DNA from 4 places in the Afifella aestuarii genome. Region 1 is predicted to be linked to each of the others. Evidence: riboswitches for the same ligand, from Rfam matches in the RefSeq annotation. Region 1 holds a riboswitch; each other region holds the start of a gene.
What was found. A riboswitch is a leader RNA that binds a small molecule or an ion and turns the genes downstream of it on or off. The one in region 1 is predicted to bind cobalamin.

Region 2: another riboswitch for cobalamin. It lies ahead of EO094_RS17925 (ABC transporter substrate-binding protein); the one in region 1 lies ahead of EO094_RS03660 (DUF4198 domain-containing protein).
Region 3: another riboswitch for cobalamin. It lies ahead of EO094_RS10570 (TonB-dependent receptor plug domain-containing protein); the one in region 1 lies ahead of EO094_RS03660 (DUF4198 domain-containing protein).
Region 4: another riboswitch for cobalamin. It lies ahead of cobU (bifunctional adenosylcobinamide kinase/adenosylcobinamide-phosphate guanylyltransferase); the one in region 1 lies ahead of EO094_RS03660 (DUF4198 domain-containing protein).

The regions. Positions count from the first base shown of each region.
Region 1 covers NZ_SAUF01000001.1:805,386-809,583, forward strand. The annotation lists gene EO094_RS03655 (DEAD/DEAH box helicase) at 307-1,914, shown strand; cobalamin riboswitch at 2,078-2,290, shown strand; gene EO094_RS03660 (DUF4198 domain-containing protein) at 2,450-3,247, shown strand; gene cbiM (cobalt transporter CbiM) at 3,263-3,895, shown strand; gene EO094_RS03670 (cobalt ABC transporter permease) at 3,892-4,198, shown strand, end outside.
Region 2 covers NZ_SAUF01000005.1:812,603-816,800, forward strand. The annotation lists gene EO094_RS17920 (FecCD family ABC transporter permease) at 1-463, opposite strand, end outside; gene EO094_RS17925 (ABC transporter substrate-binding protein) at 476-1,483, opposite strand; cobalamin riboswitch at 1,614-1,846, opposite strand; gene EO094_RS17930 (class I adenylate-forming enzyme family protein) at 2,011-3,528, opposite strand; gene EO094_RS17935 (thiolase domain-containing protein) at 3,532-4,198, opposite strand, start outside.
Region 3 covers NZ_SAUF01000002.1:459,035-463,232, forward strand. The annotation lists gene EO094_RS10570 (TonB-dependent receptor plug domain-containing protein) at 1-1,960, opposite strand, end outside; cobalamin riboswitch at 2,077-2,275, opposite strand; gene EO094_RS10575 (acyl-CoA thioesterase) at 2,727-3,521, shown strand; gene nikR (nickel-responsive transcriptional regulator NikR) at 3,856-4,198, shown strand, end outside.
Region 4 covers NZ_SAUF01000005.1:769,935-774,132, forward strand. The annotation lists gene cobN (cobaltochelatase subunit CobN) at 1-630, opposite strand, end outside; gene cobW (cobalamin biosynthesis protein CobW) at 632-1,666, opposite strand; gene cobU (bifunctional adenosylcobinamide kinase/adenosylcobinamide-phosphate guanylyltransferase) at 1,663-2,193, opposite strand; cobalamin riboswitch at 2,531-2,743, opposite strand; gene EO094_RS18980 (hypothetical protein) at 2,742-3,161, opposite strand; tRNA gene EO094_RS17705 (tRNA-Asn) at 3,252-3,327, shown strand; gene EO094_RS17710 (AzlC family ABC transporter permease) at 3,794-4,198, shown strand, end outside.

The DNA.
Region 1 (4,198 bases):
ACGCGCGCCGGCGGGTGCCGGCAAGAGAAGCGGCGGCTTCAAATGCCTCGCTCATGCAAGCTTCGGCGGCAGGGAACGCGATTGCGGTTGCCAATTGCCGCAAGGCGTGGTTCAAGGGCGTGATGACCCCGCGCGTAGAGGCGTTCGTCGCCGTCGGTGGTCACAAGCAACTTTCCGTATCGATCGTTGCCCCGAAGGCGCCCGTTGAGGCGTAAGCTCCCGGCAGCTGATCTACGCAGGCTTCCAAAACCAAGTGACACAGCTCGCGCCGGCCGTCTCAGGCTGGCCGCGACGAGAAAGCTCATATTGACACTTTTCAATGAACTCGGCCTCGCCGAGCCGATCCTTCGTGCCGTTGCCGCCGAAGGCTATACCAATCCGACTCCGATTCAGGAGCAGGTCATCCCGACCATGCTTGCCGGCCGCGATCTTCTCGGCACGGCGCAGACGGGAACCGGCAAGACGGCGTCCTTCGTGCTGCCGCTGCTCGACAAGCTCAGCCGCACCATGGTGCCGGCCGCGCCGCGCACATGCCATGCCCTCATCGTCGTGCCGACGCGCGAGCTTGCCCAGCAGGTCGCCGACAGCGTGCGCAATTATGGGCGCTTCGTGAACATGTCCTCGGCGGTCGTCATCGGCGGCGCCCGGCCCGGACCGCAGGTGAAGGCGCTGTCGCGCGGTGTCGATTTCATCATCGCGACGCCTGGCCGTCTTCTTGACCATATGCAGACCGGCGCCGTCCGTCTCGACCAGACCAACGTCGTCGTGCTCGACGAGGCCGATCAGATGCTCGACCTCGGCTTCATGCCGGCGATCCGCAAGATCCTGGCCAAGATGCCGCGCGAGCGCCAGACGGTTCTCCTCTCGGCGACGATGCCGCCGGCGATCCGCAAGCTCGCGGGCGATTTTCTCCACCAGCCGGCGGAAATCTCCGTCGCCCCGGTGTCGCGCCCGATCGAGCAGATCGCACAAAGCGTCATCAACGTGGCGAGTGCCGGCAAGCGCGACATGCTCGTCGATCTCCTCGGCGCTGCCGATATGGAGCGGGCGATCGTCTTCACGCGCACCAAGCGCGGTGCCGACAAGGTGAGCCAGCATCTCGACAAGGCGGGCCTGCGCTCGGCGGCGATCCACGGCAACAAGAGCCAGAATCAGCGTGAAAAGGCGCTCGGTGCCTTCCGCAACGGCCGTGTCGCCGTTCTGGTCGCCACCGATATCGCAGCGCGCGGCATCGACATCGACGACGTTTCGCATGTCGTCAATTTCGAGCTGCCGAACGTGCCGGAAGCGTATGTGCACCGCATCGGGCGGACCGCGCGCGCCGGCAAGAGTGGCATCGCGATCTCGCTGTGCGATCATTCCGAGCGGGGTCTTCTGCGCGATATCGAAAAGCTGATCGGCAAGAGGATCGACGCGCATGGCGCGGCCCCTCGGCGTGAGGCAGTCGCGAACCAGGCCGGGGCCGAGGTAGTCGGTGAAACCGATGAGGCGCCGTCTGCAGGCGTGCGCCAGCAGGCGGGCGAGCGGCGCGACGAAAGATCACGCCAGCCCGGCAAGCGCAATTCTCCCTCACGCAACCGCCGGCGTTCGGGCAACAAACCCGCGGCCTTCGAAGCTCGCTCCGATGGGCGCAACGAAGGGCGGAGCGAAGGGCGGAATGAAGGCCGCAACGGCGACGCCCCGAAAGGCGGCCGCAACCGCAGGCCGGAAGGTGCCGAAGGAGGCCGTTCGGCCAAGCGGGCCGAGGGCGGCGCGCCCAAGAGCCGCAAAGGTGGCTCGGATGGCCGGCGTGACGGGGCCCGCCGCGACGGCGGCCGCGGCAACGAGGGCGCCCAGGCCGGTCTGGAGCGGATGCTGCGCAAGAGCAGCAAGCCAAAAACCGGGGCGGGCGACAAGCAGGTCGCCGCGCGCTGAAGACAGCGACGCCACGCAAGTTTGAGAGGGCCGGCCGCCATGTGCGGTCGGCCTTTTTTGTGCCCTCGGGCACCCTTCGGCGTGGTCCGTTGCCGGCAAAGGAACGCCGTGTCGGGCATGGCTGCTCAACGTGCACGGCATTGACAATTATGGCCATTCGCCGGCAGATGGGGGCGTCAACGGTTTCCGGACGCAAAGCGACCGGATTAAAAGGGAACACGGTGAGGCGTACCCAGCAGGGACCAAAACCGTGGCTGCCCCCGCAACTGTGAGCGGCGAGCAGGGCTTCAACATGTCACTGGCGCATTGGCGCTGGGAAGACGAAGCCATGCTGTGACCCGCAAGCCAGGAGACCTGCCGCTGACGCGCGACGCCGGGCCACCGGTGCCGCACCGCAACGGACGCCGGGGTGAGCGTCTGGCGGTGGAACGGCGCCAGGAATCCGATTTGCGCCCAATCCTCGCCAAAACCCCGATCGTCCTTTCCGCATCACTGTCGCGGTTCGTCCGCTGCAGTCATTGGAGAGACGATACGAATGAACCTTCGTAAGTTTGCCTGTGCCGCCCTCACATCGGCGGCGTTTCTTCTTCCCGCCGCAGCCGAAGCGCATTTTCAGCTGATCTATACGCCCGAGGTGAATCTCGCCGAGCCGGGCGACGTGCCGCTGAAGCTCATCTTCTGGCATCCCTTCGAGAACGGCCATGTCATGGATATGGGCGCGCCGGAAGAGTTCTACGCCGTCTTCCGCGGCAAGAAGATCGATCTCAAGGACAGCCTGAAGCCGATCTCCTTCGAGGGGCTGGAAAACAGCGCGCAAGCCTTCGATGCCACGCTGCCGGCGAAGCGCGCCGGCGATTACACGCTCGTCGTCGTGCCTCAGCCCTATTACGAGGAGAGCGAGGACATCTACATCCAGCAGATCGCCAAGGCCTATCTGAACCGGGCGCAATTGCCGACCGATTGGGCCGAGCCCAAAGGGCTTGCGACGGAAATCGTGCCGCTCGATCGCCCGACCAACATTCTGGCCGGCTCCACCTTTACGGGCCGCGTCCTGTCGGAAGGCAAGCCGGTCGCGGGTGCCGAGATCGAAGTCGAATACATGGCGGCCGAGCCCTCCATGGACGAGAACAAGCCCACCGAACCCAAAGCCTCGCCGATGCCGGGCGGTGCCGTCATCGCGATGAGCGACGAGAACGGCTACTTCACCTTCGGCGTCCCCAAGGCCGGGTTCTGGGGCTTTGCCGCGCTCGGTTCGGGTCCGAAGACGGAGTTCGAGGGCAAAGAGCTCTCGCAGGACGCCGTCATCTGGGTGCGCGCCTACGACGTCGAATGACGGCAGGAGGGATCGATGCATATTGTCGACGGAGCTCTCGCCAATGACGTCGTCATCGGGGGAGCGGTGTTGGCGGCCGGGGGCATTGCGCTCGGCCTCAAATCGCTGACGGCGGAAAAGATGCCGGCCGCCGGGGTGTTGAGCGCGACGTTCTTCGTCGCCTCGCTCATCCATGTTCCGATCGGTCCCTCCAGCGTGCATCTCATCATGAACGGTCTGGCCGGGCTTGTGCTCGGCTGGGCCGCCTTTCCGGCGCTGTTCGTCGGGCTTCTTCTGCAAGCGGTGTTCTTCGGCTTCGGAGGGCTCACCGTGCTCGGGGTGAATACGCTCAACATCGCGCTGCCGGCAGTGATCGTCTATTATCTGTGCCGGCGGGGGATCGCCTCCAATTCGCTGACGGTCGCCGCGATTTCAGGCGCCATCGGCGGGGGGCTCGCGATCGCGCTGACGACTGCGTTCGTGGCGATCGCTCTGGCGCTGTCGGGCGACGAATTCATCCCGGCCGCCAAGCTCGTCTTCTTCGCCCATATCCCGATCATGATCATCGAAGCGCTGGTGACGGGGGCGGCCGTGGTTCTCGCCCGCCGTGTCAAGCCGGAGCTCTTCGCCACTTTCAATCGATCCGCTGCCGAGGAGGTCGCGCTATGAGAAAGCTCTGCGCAGCCCTCGTTTTCCTGGCTCTTCTGCCCGCGTCGCAGGCTCTCGCCCACAAGGTCATCGCATCCGTCTATGCGTCCGGCGATGTCGTGGAAGGCGAGGTCGGCTTTTCCAACGGCGACATGGCGAAAGATGCGACGGTCGAGGTGTTCGACGACAACGGCAACAAGCTCGGCGAGACGGTAACCGACGAGACCGGCGCCTTCACCTACAAGCCCGAAAAGGCGGTGCCGCTCGTCTTCAAGGCCAATCTCGGCGCAGGCCATGTGGCGCAGGTGCGGATGTCGGCCGAGG
Region 2 (4,198 bases), on a different contig from region 1:
AGCCACCGGCGGCCCGCGCCAAAGCGATGACGAGCGCAAACGCCACGAGGGCGCCGACGAAAGCGCCGGCCGAGAGCGACACGAGACCGCCGCCGATGCCGGCGATGGTAACAGCCACAGCTCCGGTCGATGCGCCGGCAGAGATCCCCAAAATGTAAGGGTCAGCGAGCACATTGCGCAGCAGGGTCTGAAGCACCAGCCCCGACACGGCCAAGCCTGCGCCACAGCAGGCCGCGACGATTGCCCGGCTGAAGCGGTAATTCCAGACGATGCCCTGGTCGATCGGATCGACAGGATAGCTTCCCCCGAACACCTTCATGGCAAGCACCTGCCCGACCGTTTCCAACGGGATGCGTGTCTCTCCGATCGCAGCCCCGAGGATCAGAGCGGCCCCCAGAATTGCGAGTTTCGACGACAGCGATGTCAGAAAACCCGGCCAGCGGCCGGGTCGTTGAATGGCCATGTCCGGGCTCTGCTATTTCAGCTTGGGAAGTTCATCGGCGAGCATCTCGAGTGCCGAGATGTTGCGGATGGAGGGATCCATGGAATGGGCATCCATGACAAGAATCCGCCCCGCCTTGACGGCGTCCATTTCCTTGGCGACCGGATCCGTCTTGAGGAATTCGAGCTTCTTTTCGACGTCGTCGGCAGGAAAGCGGCGGCGGGTCATCTCGGCGACGACGATGATGTCGGGATTGGCCTTGGCGATCGTCTCCCAGCCAACGGTCGGCCATTCCTCGTCGCTTTGCACGACGTTGCGAACGCCGAGCTTTTCCATCATCCAGCCCGGAACGCCCTTGCGCCCGGCGACATAGGGATCGACGTCCATTTCGGCAGACGAAAACCAGAAGACCGCGGAAACGTCGTCCGCCTTCGCCTCTTTCGCTTTCTCCACGGCAACGGCTTCGCGCTCCGCAAGATCGCTGATGAGTGCCTCGCCCTCCGCCGTGACGTCGTGGATCTCCGCAAGTTCGCGGATCGCACGATAGAGGGCGTCGGTGCTGTACATCTCGAGCCTGGTGCCATCGACGCCAGCGGAATTGTCTTTCACGCAATCGGTCGGAAGGATGTAGGTCGGGATGCCGACGTCATGGAACTGCTCGCGGGTCCCGACAATTCCCTGCGGCCCGATATGCCACTCATAGGAAACCGCAACGAGGTCCGGCTTCTTGGCAACGACGCTTTCGAAACTTGGGTCGTTGTCCGCGAGCCGATCGATGCCGCTGTTGAGTTCGGCAAACTCCGGCAGCACATCGCTGAACCAGACTGAGGTCCCGACGACCTTGTCGCCAAGGCCGAGCGAGTAGAGAATCTCAGTCGCAGACTGGCCGACCGAGACATCGCGCTCAGGCGCAGCCTCGAACGTGATGGTTTGTCCACAATTGTCGATGCTCAGCGGGTAGCTGGTTTCGTTCGCATGCGCGGCGTCGATGAGCGAAAGACTGGCCAGTGCTGCAAGGCCGATCGCGGCGTTTCGGTGCATTGTGTCTGCTATCCTGGTTCCGAGAGAGAACCGCGGGGGCAGGCGGAATGGATTGCCCGAAAAGAGACTCGCGCATTGTCGTCGACGACAAGATTGTCATCTCGATCCTTCCCCCGACATCCCCGCCGGGTCTGGTTGCATGATGACGGCAGGTCTCTTGACTTGCGGGTCTCTGCTTCCCCGAGCCTTCCCAGGCGTTAGACGGTCTCCGTCGCACGCCCAGTGGCATCGTTCGGGGTCGCTCTCCGCTCACAATTGCGGGGGCAGTCACGGATTTGGCGCCTACTGGCTACACCGCACCGTATTCCCTTTTCACCCAGCGAAGTCTTCGTTTCGCTGGAAACCATCGACAGAGATAAAGGCTGGATGGTGTCGGAGTGTCAAGCCGGGTGCACGCCACATTCCGTCCCGGTTGCGCAGGCTCAAACAAGCCGGCGCGCCACGCCCGCGATCGCTCAGACACGCATCCTTCGGACTTCGGTCAGGTGGAGCCAAACGCCCCGCGTTCGCGGCCCCGCCCGATTCGCTTATGCTTGGCTGAGCAACCTGCGAAGTTCGATTTTGAGCACCTTGCCGTAATTGTTCTTCGGAAGCTCATCCAGAAAGACATAGTCCTTCGGGCGCTTGAAGCGGGCGATTTCCTCGCGGCAGAGCGCATCGAGTTCTTCGACATTCGGCGTGTTCTCCGGCGCGACGACGAAGGCGACGACGTCCTCACCCCATTCGGGGCTCGGCCGGCCGACGACAGACACTTCCTGAACGGCGGGATGCCGCAAGAGCACCTCTTCGACCTCGCGCGGATAGATGTTGGTGCCGCCGGAGATGATGACGTCTTTGGAGCGATCCATCAGCGTCAGGAAACCGTCCTCATCCATCACACCGACATCGCCAGTCCAGAGCCAGCCGTCGCGCAGAGTTTCCGCACTCGCCTTCTCGTTTTGCCAGTAGCCGGCCATGACGCTCGGACCGCGAACCAAAATCTCACCGCTCTCGCCAGGGGCGAGCGTATGACCATCGCCGTCCGCCACCCGCACATCGACGCAGGATTGCGCGGTGCCGACGGAGCCGAGGCGTTCGTTCCAGCGCGGATGGCTCCTGTCGGCCACGAGATCGCGAGAGAGGGCCGTGATCGTCATCGGGCTTTCGCCCTGACCGTAGATCTGCACGAAGCGCGGTCCGAAAAGGGAAACCGCCTCTTCGATATCGGCGACGTACATCGGCCCGCCACCATAGACGATGGTCCGGATCCCCTCGCCGTCATAGCCGGTCGTCTTCGCGTGCTGGACGAGACGGCGGACCATGGTCGGCGCGGCGAACAAGGACAGACTGCCGACCGAACCGGCTAGCGAAACGATTTCCGTCGCATCAAATCCACCTGATTTTGGAACGACATGGCGGGCACCGCGGAGAACGTACATGAAGTTGTAGAGCCCCGCCCCATGCGACATCGGCGCGGCATAGAGCGCGGCATCCTCGGTGTGCACCTCGTCGACATCGACAAAATAGGCAAAGCTCATCGCCTGCAGATTGGCGACCGAGAGCATGACGCCTTTCGGATTGCCGGTCGTGCCGGAGGTGTAGAAAAGCCAGGCGAGCGCATCCGACGACATCGCATGTGGCGCGGCAAGCGGTTCGGCGGCAAGGAGCTCCTGGTACGCCGCGCCAGGCGCCGTGACCAGACGCACGCCCTCATCGAGCCGCTGCGCCAGCACCTCGTCTCCCTCAGAAATGAAGACGAGACCCGCTCCTGAATCCTTGACGATGTAGGCCGCCTCGCGCGGATGGAGCTTGTGGTTGATCGGCACGGCGGCCGCGCCGGCCCACCATACCCCATACATGATCTCCAGATACTCGGTCGAATTGGCCATGAAGATCGCGACCCGGTCTCCCGGTGAAACGCCATGCACCTCTTTGAGCGCGCGCCCGAGCCGTGCGGCCCGTTCGGCAAACTCTCCGTAGGTCGCCACAAGTTCATCACCACGCAAAAGCGCCGGTGCTTCGGGCATGCGCCGCGCCGTGCGAAGAAGCCAGTCCGCGAGGTTCATGGGTCAGACCTCCAAAGGCTCGAGGATCGAAACGTAACTGGCAACGGCGCCTCCACCCATGTTGAAGCAGAGGCCGAGTTTCGGATCGGCGAGCTGCATGTCCGCCGCTTCCCCAGTGAGCTGACGGGCGGCCATGACGTGCATGGAAACGCCCGTCGCGCCAACGGGATGGCCCTTGGCCTTCAGGCCGCCCGAACGGTTGATCGGCAGCCTGCCGTCCTTGTGCGTGACGCCGTCCGTAACGAGGGCACCCGCCTCGCCGGGGCGCGCCAGCCCCATCGCCTCCATCGTCATCAGCTCGGCTATGGTGAAGCAGTCATGCACCTCCGCGAAGGAGATGTCGTCGACGGAGACTGCGGCGGCCGCATAAGCCTGCCGAAACGCTTCGGCCGGCCCTTCGAGCCGCGTCAGATCCTTGGCTGAAAGCGGTAGATAGTCGTTCACCTGCACGCGGGCGCGGAAGCTGACGGCCTTCTTGAACTCGCCGGCGCGGTCGGCACGGCAGACGACGATCGCCGCCGCGCCGTCGGAGACGAGCGAGCAATCCGTCTTCTTCAGCGGCTCCGCGATCATCGGGTTCTTTTCGGAAACCTCGCTGCAAAAGGCGAAGTCGAGCGGCTTCCTGAGCTGAGCCAGCGGATTGTCGACAGCGTTTGCATGGTTCTTCACC
Region 3 (4,198 bases), on a different contig from region 1:
AGAATGTCAGCCGAACTCCGGCATAGGCGCTGACGCCTTCCCGGTCATAACCCCACTGATCATAGGCCTTTTCGTCGAGGAGGTTCTCCACGCGCCCGTAGATCTGGGTGTTGTCGGTGATGTCGTAGGAGGCGGCGACATCTACGAGCGTGTAGGGATCGAGGGTGAGCGTCTCGCGGTTCACGTAAAGGGCGTCGGTCCACACCCAGTCCTTCTGCTCGCCGTTGTAATCGACCGACACGTTGACGTTGGCGCGGCCCTGAAGGAAGGCGTAATTGACGACGAGACTGGCGACGTTCTGCGGCCGGCGGATCAATTCGTCGCCGGTCGGGTCCTCGCCGTCCGTATAGGTGTAGGAGCCTGTCACCGTCAGATTGTCGATCGGCTCCACCGTCAGGGCGACTTCCACGCCATCGATCTTGGATTCTCCCGGCTGGTTGATCGAGGACTGGCCCGAGCCGGTGATGAGGTCGGAGATCTCCTGATTGAAATAGGTGACGTCGAGCGAGGCGCGGTTCGCCCAGAAGGCCTGCGTGACGCCGACGTCGAAACCCTTCGCCTCTTCCGGCTCGAGATCCGGATTGCCGCGATAGGTGTTGGTGTAGCCGTAGAGTTCGAAGAGCGTCGGGTTCTTCACGCCGGTGCCGTAGGAGGCGTGGAGCTTGGTGCCGGTCTGGCGGAAATTGTAGGCGCCGGTCAGCCGGTAGGTGGTGGCATCCTCGAAGACGTCGTTCAGGTCGTGGCGGAGGCCCGCCGTCAGCGACAGGTCCTCAAACAGGCTCAGCTGATACTGGCCGATGAAACCCGTCGAGGTGATGGAACGATCGAAGGACGACCAGGCGCTGTCGGAGACGGCGCTGTCTTCACCCCGCTCGACCCCAAAGGTGAGCGTATGCCCGGCATTGGCGATGGCGGGCGTATCGAACATGAAGGTCGAGCGGTAATCGAACTGCAGCCGCTCGCCTTCGTAAGTGCTGGTCACCGTGGTCGGGTCGAGATCGCGATAATCGCGGTTCTGATCGGTATAGGAGATGCCGGCGAGCTGTTCCCAATGACCGTCGAGGAGCGTCACCTTCGCCTGGGCGCGGGTGAAAAGCTGGTCGCCCTTCATGTCCTGATTGGAATCGAGCGGGCCGGTATGGCCGACGGAGGGCAGAAACCCTTCCGAATCGAGATCGGTGCGCAGGCGCGTGTAGCGTGCAACGCCTGAAAGGTTCAGCCAGTCGGTGACGTCGACGCCGCCCTTGGCGAAGAGGGTGCCGTTTTCGTAGCCGTCGTCTTCCCTGTTGCCGAGGCGTTCATCGGCGACCGAGACGCCGTCGGTGCGTACGCCGGAGGCGCCGGCGAGAAAATCGTAATTGGCGCCGGCCGTGCCAATGGTGGCGTTGCCGCTCAGCGTCTTGTGCGAACCGGCTTCGAGGCGGCCCGTCAGATGCGTGCCGGGTTCGGCGCGCCGGGTAATGATGTTGACGACGCCGCCGATCGCATCGGAGCCGTAGAGCGCGCTCTGCGGCCCGCGCAGCACCTCGATGCGCTCTATGTTGTCCGCAAGAAGATGCGCGAAATCGAATTCCGAACCGCGCGCCGGGTCGTTGACGGGGATGCCGTCGACGAAGATCTTGGTCTGGTTGCCTTCAGAGCCGCGGATCCGAAGCTGCGTGAACTGGCCGCGTGGGCCGGCCGCGTTGACGATCACACCCGGCACCTGGCGCAGTGCTTCCGTCGCGTCGTGGATGTTCTGCTGTTTCAGCTCCTCGCCGGTGATGACGGTCACGGCGCTGCCGACCTCCGTGAGCGGCGTCGCCGTCAGGTTCGCCGTGACGGAGAGTTCGGGGAGTTCGATGACGTCATCGTCCTGCGCGGCGGCCGGAGAGATGCCGGCGGCGACGAAAAAGCCGGCACAAACGGCGACGAAGCGTTGCGGCGGAACGCCTTCACGCGAGGGGCGGGAGAAAAACACGGGACGACCTCAAGGGCGGCGCACGGCCGGTTGGCACATCACCGCGATCGAGGACGCTTCATGGGCGCGTGCGCATGAAGTCTACCCCATCGGCACACCCCGACCGACGTGACCGCGCGTGACCACGGTTGACGGCAGGTCTCCTGACTTGCGGGTCATGATCGCGTCGCCGCCTTCCCGGTACCCTCGGGGCCAGTGGCATTGTGACGAGCGATTCACCGCTCACAGTTGCGGGGACAGTCGCGGATTTGAGCATCGCCCGCACCGCGTTCCCTTTTGAGCCTCCAAAGAGGCACCGTCGAAAGGACGGGACCACGATCGCGACCGTCGCGTCAAGATGAATCGCAGGCGCATGGGCTTGATTGGAAGTCGCTTTCGCTTTTGGCGGCGGCGGATGAAGCTTGCCGATGGCGCCCAGCGGCGCGGCCTCCTGCGAGAATGGATGGCTCTGGGAGAGGGGCAAAAGGCCGCAGAGGCGGGGCGCACACGGGGCCTTCGCCGGGTTTCGTGGGGCTTCCCATAGGTCGGGCGGATAGATTGGGCCTCAGAGGTTGCGCCTGAGCGATCGGCAGAAAGTCCGCCTTGACGGTGTGCGCTGCGGTGCGCTTGAGGCGGGAAGGTGCTCAGGCCCTGCGCCCCTTGGGCGAGGTTTGCGCGCCTTCTGCGGCGCCGGCGAGGCAGGGCAGCTTAAGCGCTTGGGATGGGGAGGTCTCGACATGGTCATCGCAGCAGAACATTTGCGTGCTGAAACGGCGGGGAGCGCGCAATGAACGCGCCGGAGAAAAGCCCGGAGAACGTGTTGGGGCGTCCCGCCAACGGCTTTACCCGACTGATCGACTTCGTCTTTCCCGGCGACGCCAATCACCATGGCACGCTCTTCGGCGGCATCGGCCTTGCGCATATGGACAAGGTCGCCTTCCTCGTCGCCTCGCGTTACGCGCATGTCGACTTCGTCACCGCGTCCTGCGAGCGCATCGATTTTCACGTCCCAGCGCATGTCGGGGAAATCGTCGAGCTGACGGGAAAGGTCGTTCGCGTCGGCCGCCGTTCGCTCGGCGTCGAGGTCGATCTCTTCGCCGAGGCGCCGCTGTCCGGCGAACGGCGCCTGTCGACGCGGGGCATCTTCAATATGGTGGCTGCTGATACGCTGGAGCGATATGGCGGCGCGCTGCCACCCCTGTCGGACGAACCCGAGATGCCGGTGTCTGAAAGCGGCTCCTGCGAAATCGTCTTTCCCGATCAGACGAGCCATTACGGCAGCCTCTATGGCGGCCACGTCCTTGCCGCGATGGGCAAATCCGCGTTCGTCGCAGCGACCCGACATTGCCGAAAAATCGTCGTCATGGCCGCCTCGCAACGCGTCGATTTCATGGATCAGGTCGTCGCCGGCGAGATGATCGAGCTCAACCCCTCGATCGTGGCGACCGGGCGCTCCTCGATGACCGTCGAGGTGACGATGATTGCCGAGGCGCTCCTGTCGGAAAACCGCCGGCTGTGCGGCAAGGGGACGTTCGTGATGGTCGCCGTCGACGAGGCCCACCGCCCGGTTGCGATCGCCTGAGCGCTTTTTGGGATTTAATGGGGGGCCGTCGGTCGGATGAAGCGAGGCGGGCGCGAGCCTCAGTCGTTTCACGGCGCCCGATCCACGAGCGCACCCTGCCGTCAATAGGCGACCACGAGGGGGATTCTCGTTCTTCAGCCCGCGATCCGGGCGCAGATCTGGCGCTGCGGTCCTGGGCCTTTCGGGGCGCGGCGGGTCCGCATCACTTGGCGAGGCCTTTCATCCGCCCCCAATGCGATCGGTTGACGGCAAACGGTTGCGGGCTCGTTTTTCGATCGGGTCGCGGCTATTCCTGGGCCATAGTGTCGGACAGACGGCGCCAATGGCGGGCGGTATGGAACGGATCACCATCACTCTCGAAGAAGACCTCCTCAAGGAGATCGACGCTTTGAGCGAAGAGCGCGGCTATCAAAGCCGCTCCGAGGCGTTGCGCGACATGGCCCGCGAGGTTCTGGCGCGCGAGGCGACCGAATCGGGAGAGCCACTCGGCAACGACCAGCTCTGCTACGGCTCACTCACCTATGTGTACGATCACGCGATCCGCGACCTGCCGAACCGGCTTACGGACAATCATCACGCGCATCATGCGCTGTCGATCGCCACGACGCATGTGCACATCAATGCACAGAACTGCCTCGAGGTGTCGCTTCTCGCCGGCACTGCGGGGGATTTGCGCA
Region 4 (4,198 bases), on a different contig from region 1:
TTCCACCGGCGCCGTCTGACCCGATTGCACGAGGGCGCGGTAGAAGACGATTGCCGCAGTCGGCCCCTCGCCCTCAAGCTTCCGTCCGCCCTCGTAGACGCCGAAAGCCGGCACGTTCTTCGGTGGCGAAGGCGCCTCGTCATACCCGAGAAGATGGCCCGAGAACCGCAACGCGTTTTCGAAATTCTCCGCCCCTCCCTCGACCAGATAGGACCAGAGAAGCCGCGTTTCGTCGGCGCCGAGCGTGCCCTCGGCCGCAAGGTCGCCGTCCCATTTGGTATCGCCCGGCATCAGCGCCACTTTGGCGCCTGAGCCGCGCGCGATCCGCAGCGTCTCCTCGACGCCGTAGCGCCAATAGCCGACGCCGCCGAGAAGCCGAACGACGATCAGCTTCGCCTCGGCCAGCACTTTCTCGACATAGAGATCGACCGAATAGGGATGCGCGAGCGACATCCAATTGGCGAGTCGAATGGCCGGAAAATCATCCGGCAGTCGGCTCGCCGCCGCTGCCAACCCGGCAATCTCGGTGTCGGCTGCGGAAAGGATGACGATGTCGCCCGGGCTCTGATCGAGATCAACCGCTTCGGAGGCCGCGTCGAGCCCCCGAATCTGGCCCTTGAAGATATGCAATTCAGCCTCCGAGGGCCTCCGTGACGGCTGCCCGATCGACATCGGACAGGCCGATCACCACGAGCTTCGGCTCGCCCGACGATTCACCGTTGCCGCGGTCGAACCAGCTCTCCAGCCTCTGACCCACGGCCTGGACGACCAGCGGCACCTTTTTGCCGTCGATCGCAAGGCGACCCTTGATGCGCAGAACGCCAGGCATGGCGAGCGCCTTGGTGATGCGTGCTTCGGCCTCGGCCTTGTCCGACGCGGTCACGGCGATGCTGAAGGAATCGAAATCGTCGTGCTCGTGCTCCTCGCCTTCCATCTCATGGTGCGAAAGCCGGGTCTCGCTGTCGTCCTCCGCCCCGGCCCCAACACCCAGGAGGACCTCCGGCGGCACGATGCCGTGTGTGGCACGGATGAGCGACGCAGCGACGCGCTTGTCCTCTCCGACGCGCTTTTCCACGCGCAGCATGCCCGCTTCATCAACGAGATCGCTCTTTGACAGGATGATGAGATCGGCACAGCGCAGCTGATCCTCGAACAATTCCTCGATCGGATCGTCATGGTCGAGCGACTGGTCGGCTTCGCGTTGCGCGACGAGCTTCGCTTCGTCGCTCGCCATACGCCCGGCCGCGACGGCCTCGGCATCGACGACGGTCACCACCCCGTCAACGGTCACCCGGTCGCGGACCGCAGGCCAGGCGAAGGCTTTGACGAGCGGCTGCGGAAGAGCGAGCCCCGAGGTCTCGATGACGATGTGATCGAGCGCCTGGCCGCGTGCGAGGAGCCCCTCCATCGCCGGCAAAAAGTCGTCCGCCACCGTGCAGCAGATGCAGCCGTTGGAGAGCTCGACGATATCCTCCTCACCGCAGGCGGGGCTGCCGCAATCGGATAGAAGCCCGCCATCGAAGCCCGTATCGCCGAACTCGTTGACGATGAGGGCAATTTTTCTGCCGTTCGCGTTTTCGAGGATGTGGCGGATGATCGTCGTCTTTCCGGCTCCAAGGAAGCCGGTGATGATCGTCGCGGGAATGCGTTCCGAAGGGTTTGTCATAAAGGAAGCTGTCCTTTCAGTGCCAGAGGCAGTCCGGCCGCCATGAAGACGACCAGCTCCGCCGAGCGGGCGATTTCCTGGTTGAGACGGCCCTGCGCATCGCGGAAGCGACGAGCCAGGGCGTTGTCGGGGACTATGCCGAGGCCGAGCTCGTTGGAGACGAGGACGACGGGGCCTTTCGCCGCGGCAAGGGCTGCGCAGAGGTCGCGCGTACGCACGGCAATGTCCTCTTCGGCGAACAAAATGTTGGAAAGCCAGAGTGTGAGGCAGTCGACGAGCAGGGCGCGCTCCGGCGCGGCCTCCCGGGCGAGGACGTCCGCAAGCGCGACCGGCTCCTCGACGGTGCGCCATGCCGGTCCGCGCCGGGCCTGATGTGCGGCGATACGCTCACCCATCTCCGCATCGTTGTCCGCGGGAGGACACGTCGCGACGTAGACGGGGTTGAGCCCGCTTTCCTCCACGAGGCGTTCCGCATAGGCGCTTTTTCCCGAGCGGGCGCCGCCCAAAACGAGTGCCGTGGTTATCATGAGGATTTCGCGGAGCGTTTCCGCGCCAGGGGCAAGGCAGACGACGCGAGCGGTCGGATGCTTACCGTCCAGCCGGTCGCAACAAAGGCCGCATGACCCACGGCCATGCCTTGAACGTGAGGAAACATGACTGCCTCAATGGCAGCGCGGCAAAGATGCGTTTTCTGAAAGATCAGGCGGCAGACACCGCCCGCGTATGGAAGCGAAACCGCTTTGCACGGTGCGCAGATCGTTGGCGATCAATGCGGCGCACCCGGCTCGAGCCCTGGATGGAATCGCCGACGGAAATGTTCCGGAACTTTGCATGCTATCCCCTTTGCCGTCCCTCCGACGGCGTTCGAGTTGCCCTGGTCCGGCAGGTCTCCTGGCTTGCGGGTCTCCGCCCCATCTGCGCCTTCCCGTTGCCGGTGGCTTATGCAGGGGGGCTCGCCGCGTACAGTTGCGGGGGCAGCTGCGGATGAGGGATCCCGATCTGGGTCATCCCTGCCGCATTCCCTTTTGATCCCCAGGTGCTGTGCACCATTCGGGAACCGGAACCATTTCAAAGACTAAACGGAATCGGAAGACTGTCGCAAGCGCGATTCCGCCGATCGCTCCGTTTCGCTCAAGCGGGTCTCGCCCGGCGAAACGAACGGTGTTTGCGAATCGATTTTTCCGGCAACGGGTCCCTTCCCGCGGCCATTTCCTGCGGGCGCGGCCACGTCGAATCGCCGCGCCACGCTCGGATAGCGCGTGTAGATCCACACGGTGAACCGCCGCCGCCAACGCCGCACCGCGGGAATATCGATCGACAACACGATCAGCCCGAGCGGCAGCATCCACAGGCCGAGCACCGGCAGGAAGGCGAAGAGACCGCCGAGAACCAGCAGAATCCCTATACCGACACGCAGAAGCGGGCTGTGCGGCAGAGGCATCTGCCGGCCAAAAAGATGGAGGCGCGAGCGCCGCTTCCTGTCGTTCTTTACCACTTCAGCTTCCTGCCTGTTTTGCATGCGTCAAAAATGGGCTGCGAAAGGATGCTTGCAATGCCCGATGAGTTTGGTATATCGCGCCCCAATTCCCCGGTAGCTCAGTTGGTAGAGCAAGCGGCTGTTAACCGCTGGGTCGCTGGTTCGAGTCCGGCCCGGGGAGCCACCTTCCTTCTCTTCTCATCCCACGATCCCGTCGAAACCGTGTCTTCACGGTGGGTGCCAAAAACTGTGAGCACCCGGAACGGTCTGGCCAGGGCAACGTCGCCTGGCCATTCACACGCCGCTCCCGCTTCTATCGACACGAACAGAATCGAAAACGATCGCCGTTCGACCTCGAAGGCGGGGTTCACGAAGAGATTCGCAGCGCGCCCAGCTCCGCGCAGAATCAGGCGTCTCCACGCCGCAGCGGATGTGCAGAACATGATCGAACGCAGAAATATTCGCGACGACCTCTCACCCGCCCTCGATATTGAGTCGAAAGCAACTTGATTGTTATCATATGTATCGGCGCACGATATCATGCCGAGATGAAGTATCTTCATTTCGATTAGTTTTTCTGGACACAATATATAAGCTGGAATAAAGGGGTGGCTGATATTCTACATTGAGATACGCCCTCCCCCGATGCAATGACAGACTCCCCAGACCTCTCCAGCGACGAAGAGGCGTCCGCAGGACACGTTTTCCGTATCGCCGTCGGTGACGCTCTCGTCGTGATTCTCACTTTCCTCGTGATGTTCATGGGCGTCGGCCAGCTCAGCGCTGAAGCTGGCCTTAACGCCGTGCAGACCGCATTGATGACCAGCCTCACGGTCGCCGCGCCCGCTCAGGCTGCCGCCATGCAGATCCTGACGAGCGAGGGCGCAACCGCCGGGGCCTGGGCCGCGGCCGTTGTCGCCGTCATCATCGTCAATCTCCGCTTCATCGTCATGGTCGCCTCGGTCCTGGCGCGCTTGCCGGAGACGACATTCTGGCGCGCTTTGGGCGGCGTCGGGCTGATTTCGGCAAGCTCCTTCGCCGTCATCCTCCCCCGC